Regions from separate parts of the Reinekea thalattae genome, predicted to be linked through region 3. Evidence: predicted binding sites of a transcription regulator. Region 3 holds the regulator's gene; each other region holds the start of a gene.
What was found. Region 3 encodes FNR, which switches genes on or off when oxygen is low (the NO sensors DNR and NnrR bind a similar motif). Its sites were predicted from a motif close to TTGATNTANATCAA; they were not measured.
Positions count from the first base shown of each region.

Region 1: FME95_RS03455 (FeoA family protein) is a predicted target of FNR. The motif match lies at 1,621-1,634, and genes of this name have one in related genera.
Region 2: hemN (oxygen-independent coproporphyrinogen III oxidase) is a predicted target of FNR. The motif match lies at 1,316-1,329, and genes of this name have one in related genera.

Region 1 is NZ_VKAD01000001.1:742,881-746,101, forward strand. Features, by position in the region: gene feoB (ferrous iron transport protein B) at 1-1,320, opposite strand, end outside; gene FME95_RS03455 (FeoA family protein) at 1,320-1,547, opposite strand; tRNA gene FME95_RS03465 (tRNA-Ser) at 1,783-1,874, shown strand; gene FME95_RS03470 (alpha-ketoglutarate-dependent dioxygenase AlkB family protein) at 2,083-2,691, shown strand; gene FME95_RS03475 (DUF4870 domain-containing protein) at 2,703-3,062, opposite strand.
Region 2 is NZ_VKAD01000002.1:179,359-182,579, reverse strand. Features, by position in the region: gene FME95_RS11160 (OsmC family protein) at 1-247, opposite strand, end outside; gene crp (cAMP-activated global transcriptional regulator CRP) at 562-1,212, shown strand; gene hemN (oxygen-independent coproporphyrinogen III oxidase) at 1,386-2,777, shown strand; gene argA (amino-acid N-acetyltransferase) at 2,924-3,221, shown strand, end outside.
Region 3 is NZ_VKAD01000001.1:1,233,891-1,237,111, reverse strand. Features, by position in the region: gene ylqF (ribosome biogenesis GTPase YlqF) at 1-340, shown strand, start outside; gene nudC (NAD(+) diphosphatase) at 392-1,210, shown strand; gene fnr (fumarate/nitrate reduction transcriptional regulator Fnr) at 1,312-2,049, opposite strand; gene ttcA (tRNA 2-thiocytidine(32) synthetase TtcA) at 2,132-3,022, opposite strand; gene FME95_RS05680 (gamma-glutamylcyclotransferase family protein) at 3,169-3,221, opposite strand, start outside.

The DNA.
Region 1 (3,221 bases), 490 kb from region 3:
TAAAATATTTTTCGCTGCAGGCAAATGATAAACCGGCATTTCCATAACAGAGCTTGAAAGGTCTCCCTTATAGAGCGCTTTACGAAAAACCCAACCGGTAGCAATAGCCATAGCAATGCCCATTAGGTACAGCCCAAATACGACGTTTTGGCTGTGAGTACCAAAAAAAGCTGCGGCGAATAATGCATACACCGGTAAGCGAGCGCCACACGACATAAAGGGTGCCATTGCCATGGTAACCAAACGATCAGACTGTCGATCTAACGTTCGTGTCGCCATCACCGATGGCACATTACAACCAAAGCCAACAATAAGCGGGACAAAGGCTTTACCTGGCAAACCGATGGCTTGCATCATGCGATCAACAACAAAGGCCGCTCGGGCAATATAGCCTGACCCTTCCAACAGGGATAAACCCAAATATAAAAAGCCGACCACAGGAATAAATGTCCCAACTAACTGAACACCGCCACCTAGGCCATCGGCGACAATCACCGCACTCCAATCAGGCAGGTGCAAGCTAGCAAATAACTGATGCACGCCATCGACCAACCAAGCGCCAAGAAAAATATCGAAAAAATCAATAAAGACGGCACCGACATTAATGGCAAAGGTGAACAGTAAATACATCACCAATAAAAAAATCGGCACACTCAAAAAGCGATTCAACACTAACCGGTCGATGCGCTCAGTGACACTCACCGTCTGCTCTGCTTGCGACACACTGGCCGACACCCATTGAGCAACAACCGCTAAGCGCTGTTGTATTTTTTCTAAATCGTCACCCTTTATAATTTCGACCTGTTCTGCTACCAAAGCCTCTTGCAGGCACGCCTTAACAGCTTCAACAGCCGTTGATTGAGCAGCAACAATACCTACTACAGGCAGACCCAGCTGTTTGCTGAGAGTATCAAGATCGACCTTAACCTGTTGCGATGCGGCGACATCAAGCATGTTAACAACCACAAGCATAGGTACTTGGAATTCTCGTAACTGATGCGTTAACAATAGCTGGCGGTCTAAACAGCTGGCGTCGACAATATTAATAATAAAATCTATGGATTCATTCTTTAAAAAAGTATGTGCTATTTGCTCATCAATACCTGAATGCTCTTGTTCTAAAGAATAAATCCCAGGGAGGTCAACCAATTCGATTTGAGAACCGTCAGCTAATTTAAATAGCCCTGTTTTTTTATCGACGGTCACTCCCGGCCAATTACCGACACGCTGATGCGTTCCAGTGAGGCCATTAAACAATGTCGTCTTGCCGCAGTTCGGATTACCGATCAGTGCAGCACGTTTTATGTTTTGTCTATTCATTAGCTTGCCTCCAACAAAATATTGTCTGCATCAGTTCGGCGAACACTTAAAAAGGTGGTACCGATTTTTATCTGCCAAGGACAACCTGCTGGCGCGACATGAATAATTTTTACGTTAGAACCTGGAATTAATCCTAGCGATAAATAGCGTGACTGCTTCGCCGCGTCAGACTTGCTGAACCCGGATAAAACACCCGATTGACCGATCTTTAATTGACTGAGCTGCATAACTGACCTCCTACTTTAGTTGGATAGATCATAAATAAAAATCATTCTCATGCGAGAACTAACCCCAGTCGCGTTGATATACGTCAACAGTAAATTTATTGGCCAGCTAAACAGCGCTTCGTGCAGTGCTTGGTTAAAATGTCATCAAAAATAAACTTTTTGTTACTTTTCAGCAGCTTAGCGATATTTTTTTGTTGACAGCAACGCTGAGGTCGGTATTATGCGCCCCAATCACGGAGAGTTGGCAGAGTCCGGCTGAATGCACCTGACTTGAAATCAGACGTACACGAAAGTGTACCGGGGGTTCGAATCCCTCACTCTCCGCCATATTCCAAACAAAAAAGGCCACCCAATATGGGTGGCCTTTTTTGTTTCTGCTGTATTCTTATTATCTCTAGCGCCCTTTTTACTATCAGCCAGCTCGCTTCCGATCTATGTTATTTAATGCTGCCGATAACTAGAACTAGATACCCGACTGACATTCGGCTTCAAAACCGATATTGTCGCTTCGACCTAACTGCTCTTCGGCTGGCTTATGGACCTGATAGAACAACTGGATAACCAATACCGAAACCTGCTCCCCGTTGATGGCATTGTTCATTATGTACCGAGAGTATTGCCGCAAGCTAACGCCGAGCATTATTTAAAACAGCTGCTTAAAGAGGTCGCATGGCAGTCTGACGAAGTGGTTTTATTTGGCAAAACGATTACCACCAAACGAAAGGTAGCTTGGTATGGCGATGAAGCTTTTCAATACAGCTATTCAGGGCGAACAAAAACTGCTCTGCCTTGGCTGGATTGTCTGCAAGATTTAAAAACAATTACCGAACAAGCCTGCAATGAACGATTCAACTCGTGCTTATTGAACCTCTACCACAACGGTGATGAAGGCATGTCTTGGCACAGCGACGCCGAACCAGAGCTCAAACCTAATGCCGCTATTGCGACGATAAGCCTTGGTGGTGAGCGCAAATTTTCATTGAAGCACAAGACCAGCAAACAAACCGTACAACAACAATTAGAGCCTGGCAGCCTATTAATCATGAAGGCAGAAACACAACGCTATTGGCTGCACTGCGTACCTAAAACAAAAAAACCAGTACCTGCCAGAATTAGCCTAACGTTTCGCAGCATTGAGACTTAGCCTCAACGGCACTACTTTAGAAATGGAATGCTTAGAGGGTAAACCCACGGTTGAGCTTGATAAGCACGTTGGCCAGCGACGATCACGAACAACAGATTAAACAGCGCTAAAACTAAAATACCCAGTGCGCCTACTGGGGTAATAATCAATACACTGCAAATCAAATAATAAATAATCAGACTTAAAATCCAATTGGTCGCAGCCTTGCCGTGCTTATCGATTTTAGTACTTTTCTCTTTATTAGTGGCCCACATAATAACTGGCAGAACAAAGCCTAATCCTGGCAGCAGCAGACTGGTTAATTGACTCAGGTGAAGTAACATACAGTAGGTATCGGCTTTCATTCCCCAATAATCATCGTTATCTAACATGACCACTCTCCTAGTCTATAAATCGGCATAGAAACAACACAACCAAAATAGCACCTAAAGAGATGCCTATATGGTCGCGTATTGTCATTCTAATTTGTGACAAGCTGGTATATTTCAACCGATAAGGTCGTTTTTATATAAGCCAACAAGCACTGTGAT
Region 2 (3,221 bases), on a different contig from region 3:
GAACAGTATCGGCACGCTCTGCTTGCAGTTGAGTTTTACAATCAACCACCTGCTGGCGGGCTTTTTGTAAAATGCTGACCACGTCGTAAGAGGTACAGCCTCCTAAGCCAACTAATATCAATTCCATTGGGCTTGGCCCCTTAGCATCGGCCGAATCCTTTGCTGCGCCATCAACAAAACCTTTAAAGCCACTATTGGATTGGTAACTAAACGCCTTGTCACTGTGCCATTCTATTGTTGCCTTCACCTTGCATATACCTCTAATGTATTGATTCTATTAACCGATATTACTTTAACGGAATGCAACACCAAAGTGGACAGCAATTTTTTAACAATTAATGTTAAAAGCTCAACAGAATCGAACAAAAGCGACTAAAATGGAGTTATATTCATTTTAAATGTGTGTAAAACCGTTTAGTTTGTACCCTAAACGACAAGCTGTAGCCCCAATTCGCTACAGTATGCGCAAGATAAGTTAAGTAATACGACAATTAGCGTTGCCTATAGCAAGTAATATTCTTCTTATTGGCGATTTAACTGCACTATCGGAATTAGTAAATAATGGTTAACCACTCAATAGAACATAAGCACCTCGATTATTTTTTATCTCAATGCCACCGTAGACGGTACCCTGCAAAAACAACGCTAATTTATGCTGGCGATCAAAGTGATTCGCTCTACTACATAACCAAAGGTACTGTGTCAGTTATTATCGAAGAAGATGAAGGCCGGGAAATGATTATGGCCTACTTAAATCCTGGTGACTTCTTCGGTGAAATCGGTTTGTTTGATTCCATTAATTCTCGTTCGGCTTGGGTTAAAACAAGAACCGAATGTGAAGTGGCTGAAATTTCCTATTCTAAGTTTCGCGAAATCACCCAGAATGACACCAAGATGCTCTACTTTATTGGTGAACAAATGGCGTCTCGATTACGCAACACCACGCGCAAAGTTGGCGACTTAGCATTTTTAGATGTGACCGGCCGCGTAGCTCGCACTTTATTAGATCTATGCAAACAGCCTGACGCGATGACACACCCAGATGGCATGCAAATTAAAATCACTCGACAAGAGATTGGTCGTATTGTTGGCTGCTCTCGTGAAATGGTTGGCCGAGTCTTAAAGAACCTAGAAGAACAGGGTTTAATCTCCGTTGCAGGTAAGACTATGGTCGTATACGGCTCGCGTGAATTTTTTCAACTGAGTAATTAACACCGCCTCGAAAGCCCCGCCATACTTAGATATACAAGCATTGGTGTTGTCTAAAATCGACAACATCAATGCGCTTCAGACTGTTTTTTCCTTTTTCAGTCTGTTGATTCAAGTCATCACTCAATCGCCTCGATTCCGTTACCTTCCAGCCAAATTTTTTATGAGTGCAACCTATGACTCACGCGACCGACTGGTATGTTCCTTGGAATGACGCTCTCATTCGCAAATACGACATCAATGCTCCTCGTTATACGTCTTATCCGACGGCGCTTCAATTTTCGCCATTACAAAACATTGAAGTACAAAACCATTTAGATCAGCAGCGTAATAAACAGGGACCTCTGTCTCTTTATATTCACATCCCCTTTTGTGAACATCTTTGCTTCTACTGTGGTTGTAATAAAATCGCCAGCAAAGATCGCCAACGACCTGATCACTATATCGATATGTTAGAACGTGAGATGGTGTTGCATGCGCGCAACTTTGGTCACCGACCAATAAGCCAACTGCACTTAGGCGGAGGCACGCCAACCTTTTTGTCGTTGTCTCAAATGAATCGCCTGCTGGACATGATCAGCATTTATTTTGATTGGCAGCCAAGTATTCACCAAGGTGAATTTTCCATCGAGTTAGATCCTCGAGAAACCAGCAAAGAGATGCTCGTGCTATTAAAAAAGCGCGGCTTTAATCGGGTCAGCTTTGGTATTCAAGACTTTGATCATCGCACTCAGGTAGCGATTAATCGAGTACAGCCGTTTGAACTGGTTGAACAAAAATTCAACGATGTCCGAGAATTAAACTTTGACTCCATTAGTGTCGATATGATTTGTGGCTTGCCACATCAAAGCAGCGAGAGTTTTTTAAGTACTTGGCAAAAAACCTTAGCGCTGCAACCTGATCGCATCAGTCTTTATAACTACGCACACTTACCAGAACGGTTTAAACCACAGCGGCGAATCAATGCCTCAGACCTACCCGATGCTGACGAGAAGCTACGCATCATGCAGGACAGCATTGAGCGTTTGCAGCAAGCCGGATATATCTACATAGGCATGGACCACTTCGCCAAGCCCGACGATGATCTTAGCAAAGCTCTCGCGCAGGGTACCTTACAACGTAATTTTCAGGGCTATTCAACCCAGGCTGAAATCGACATGCTGGCGCTTGGTGTATCTGGCATTAGCCAAATCGACGGCGCTTATTTGCAAAATCATCATCAACTAGACACTTACGAAGCCATGCTAAACAATATGCAGTTAGCGGTTAAGCGCGGTTTATTTTTAAGCCGTGACGATAAAATTCGTCAATGGGCAATTTTACAACTCGCCTGCCAAGGGCGGCTTTGTTTGCACGAGTTGTCTGAACGCTTTCAGATCGACGCTCAGCACTATTTTGCCAACGCATGGCAGAAGTTTGTTGCACTGGAGCAAGATCAATTGGTGCGTATCGATGGCTCATCCATCATCGTAGAGCCTTTAGGTCGCCTATTGCTCAGACCCATTCTGCTGTCGTTGGATGCTTACTACGATGCAAAAATGAGCCAACACTTTTCAAAAGTCATGTAAGTCATTCGTTGCTAACTAGCGCCTGCTGTTACAGGCTGAACATCCTCGCTCGACACAGTAAGCGAGCCATTATAGCGCTGGCTGATTGTTAAAATTGCCGTTAAACTGCTGTTCTTTCAACCGCTCAGTGGAGATGTCCTTCGGCCATGGATTTTGTCAGTCATTTTCGAAACAGTGCCCCCTATATTCACGCTTACCGAGGCAAAACTTCCGTTGTTTGGATTCGGGACCATGCGCTGACTGACGAACGCCTAGAAGCTTTAGTCAGCGATTTGGCATTGCTAAACAGTCTTGGCTTAAAGCTAATCGTTCTGTTTGATGTCGACTGCTTCGACACCGAGCTCACGCCCAAAGACATGATAGACCCAGCTCGACTCAATCAGTTGACCGAGGCTATTGGGCGTCGTCGATATCAACTCGAAGCGCTATTTAGCCAAGGCATTG
Region 3 (3,221 bases):
TGAAAGCGAATTAGGCGGCTATCGGTTAGCTGCCAGTGGTGCGATTCGTGACACCGCTGTCGAATATGAAGATATAGCGTTGTTCGCGGTCGACTATCTCGCCCAGCGTTATCCAGAAGCACTCAAAACTCGTTATAAGATCGAAACTCTCGCTGATAGCTCAATGGCCTGTATGGAACAGATCGCACGGCAGCGTGCCTGCATTCGAGGTCGTGAGGTTGATTGGCATAAGGTCAGTGAAATTGTCTTAAAGGATCTACGCTCTGGCGCGTTGGGTCGTATCAGCCTTGAAGAGGTCGATAACGAAGTTCTTTATCGAGATCTGCTTGAAGAAGGTTAAGTGATTCCTTAAGCCAGTAACATCATTCACAGCATAAGTAAGTGATTCATCATGCTTTATGAATTAGATCAGCATCAAATCGATTTTCCAAAGCAAGCGCCTGCGTTAGGCGCTGACAGTAAAGTCATTGTTTGGCAGGGCACTCAGTTGCTGGTTTCGGGGCAAGATATTGCTTGGCGTTACTCTCAATTGGTTGATGTTGAGCTTGATGCTATTGAGTTTGTCGCGCTGTTGGATGGAAAGGGTTATTTCACAGCAAGCTTAACTCAAGGGCAGCTTGATGGGCAGCTTGCCACCTTACGAGACATTGCCGTCATCAGTGAGACGGCCTTTTCACTGTGTGCGAGAGCCAGAAGCTTATTGGATTGGGCTAATCAACATCGGTTTTGCGGTCAGTGTGGCCAAGCTACCCAGCGTATCGTGGGTGAACCAGCGACCAGTTGCGAGCCCTGTGGTGTTCGTTTTTATCCGCGTATTTCGCCTTGCGTTATCGTACTGATTACGCGTGGTGATGAGGTTTTGTTGGCGCAAGGCCGGCGTCATCGAGGAGCCGGTATGTATGGCGCTGTTGCTGGCTTTATTGAGGCTGGAGAATCTGCAGAGCAGGCGGTGATTCGTGAAGTGCGAGAGGAGTTGGGCGTTGAAGTTGCTCAGATTCGTTATCAAAATAGCCAGGCTTGGCCGTTTCCGAATCAGTTGATGTTGGGTTATACCGCCGAATATGCGTCCGGCCAGATCGTGCCAGAGGTACAGGAGATCGTTGATGCAGCTTGGTTCAATATTCACTCTCTACCGAAGTACCCACCAACCACCACCATTGCAGGTTGGCTGATTCGGCAATATCAGCTTGAACGTCAAGCGGGTCGATAAACGCTTAATGATCTAAAACTAAAAAGCCGCAGCGTCTGAACAGTGCGGCTTTTTGTTATATGAGAGGGACGTGCAGAGTACTGCCTTATGTGTATTTAAGGCTAGTCGATGCCCAGTTCAACGCGTTCGCATTCGGCGAGTGATGCAATAGCCGTCAGTCCTTCAAAGTCACTAATGACGATGTCTTTAGCGCTGCCAGTGTGCTCCAGTAAGCCCTGCTTCTGAAAGCGAGTGAAGACTCGGCTAACGGTTTCGACTGCCAAGCCTAAATAGTTGGCAATGTCAGCACGCGACATCGTAAGGCGGAACGAGGTGCCTGAAAAACCGCGATGCTTAAAGCGAGCCGCTAGATTGATTAAGAATGACGCAATACGCTCTTCTGCGCTTTTTTTGCTCAGCAACAGCATCATTTGCTGTTCTTCGCGCAGCTCTTTACCCATCAGGCGCATGAGTTGGCGGCGCAGTTCGGGCATTTTGCCTGCAAGGTCATCTAATCGATCAACAGGAATTTCACAGACGTTAGTTGTTTCTAATACCTTTGCAGAGGCTGGATAGGTCACCATGTCGAAGCTTTCGAGTCCAACCAGTTCGCTGGCTAAATGGAAGCCCGTGATCTGTTCTTCGCCGTCGTTGGTCAATGTGTAAGTTTTAATCGTACCGGTACGGACTGCGAAGATCGACTTAAACTCATCACCCTGATAAAACAGATGCTCACCCTTTTGCATCGGCCGGCCCCGTTTGATAATGGCATCCAATAGGTCCATATCATCAGCGGTCAAAGACAGCGGTAGGCATAAAGGGTGCAGGCTACAGTTCTTGCAGGCGGTTGACAGTGCCATATAACGACTCCAATTTAAGTCTTGATATCTATCAATCATACTACAAGATATCTATTGATGTATCTCACTTATATTATCATTTTTACTCGCTGATGTTTGGTTCCCAAGTATTGACCTTGGTTGTACTCATCGGAGCGTAGGGGCTATCCGTCGATTGAGGTGCCAGAGGGATGTTGCTGGCGGTGAGGGATTTAAAATTATACAGCTCTTGGTCGGCCAATTGCGAAGGCGATATATTGGCCATCGAACGGAAGATGTTATCAATTCTACCTGGAAATTGCTTGTCCCAATCACGGCACATGGCTTTGATATTTTGTCGTTGCAGGTTTTCTTGCGAGCCGCAAAGGTTACACGGAATAATCGGGAAGTCACGAATCTGCGCGTAGCGCTCGATATCGCTTTCTTTGCAATAAGCCAAAGGACGTATCAGCACATTCGTACCGCTGTCGCTGAGTAGCTTAGGCGGCATCGCCTTGAGCTTACCGCCATGAAACATATTCAAAAACAGTGTTTCAATAATGTCGTCACGATGATGCCCCAGAGCGACTTTATTTGCGCCTATTTGGTCTGCAAACGCGTAGATTGTACTGCGCCGTAGTCGCGAACAGATACCACAGGTAGTTTTACCTTCAGGCACTGTTTCTTGCACGATACTGTAGGTGTCGCGCTCTAAAATATGGAAAGGCACGCCAACTGACTTCAAATACTCAGGCAAAATATGCTCAGGAAAGCCGGGTTGCTTTTGATCTAGGTTCACCGCGACCAATTCAAAGTCTACAGGAGCGCTCTTTTGCAAATTCAACAGGATGTCGAGCATGGTGAACGAGTCTTTACCGCCAGATAGGCAAACCATGACCTTATCGCCTTGCTCGATCATATTAAAATCGGCAATGGCTCGGCCTGTTTCGCGTCTTAACCGCTTATGCAGTTTGTTGTATTCCAATTTGTCTTTAGCGGTATTAAATTCGGTCATGAAGTTAGTTTGGATAATCAAAGCCAGTTCAGTTAATGAAAGTCAGTTCAGTAAAAAGCGATAGCGCTTGCTCTATACCTTATATAGGGGCCGCTTTTTAACATGCTTACCCTGTTCAGTAAACGGATTTTACTTGCCTAGCCGAATTACAGCGGCTTGCCCTGATAGTCATCGCTGACGCCTGCTGGCAGTTGCTTAT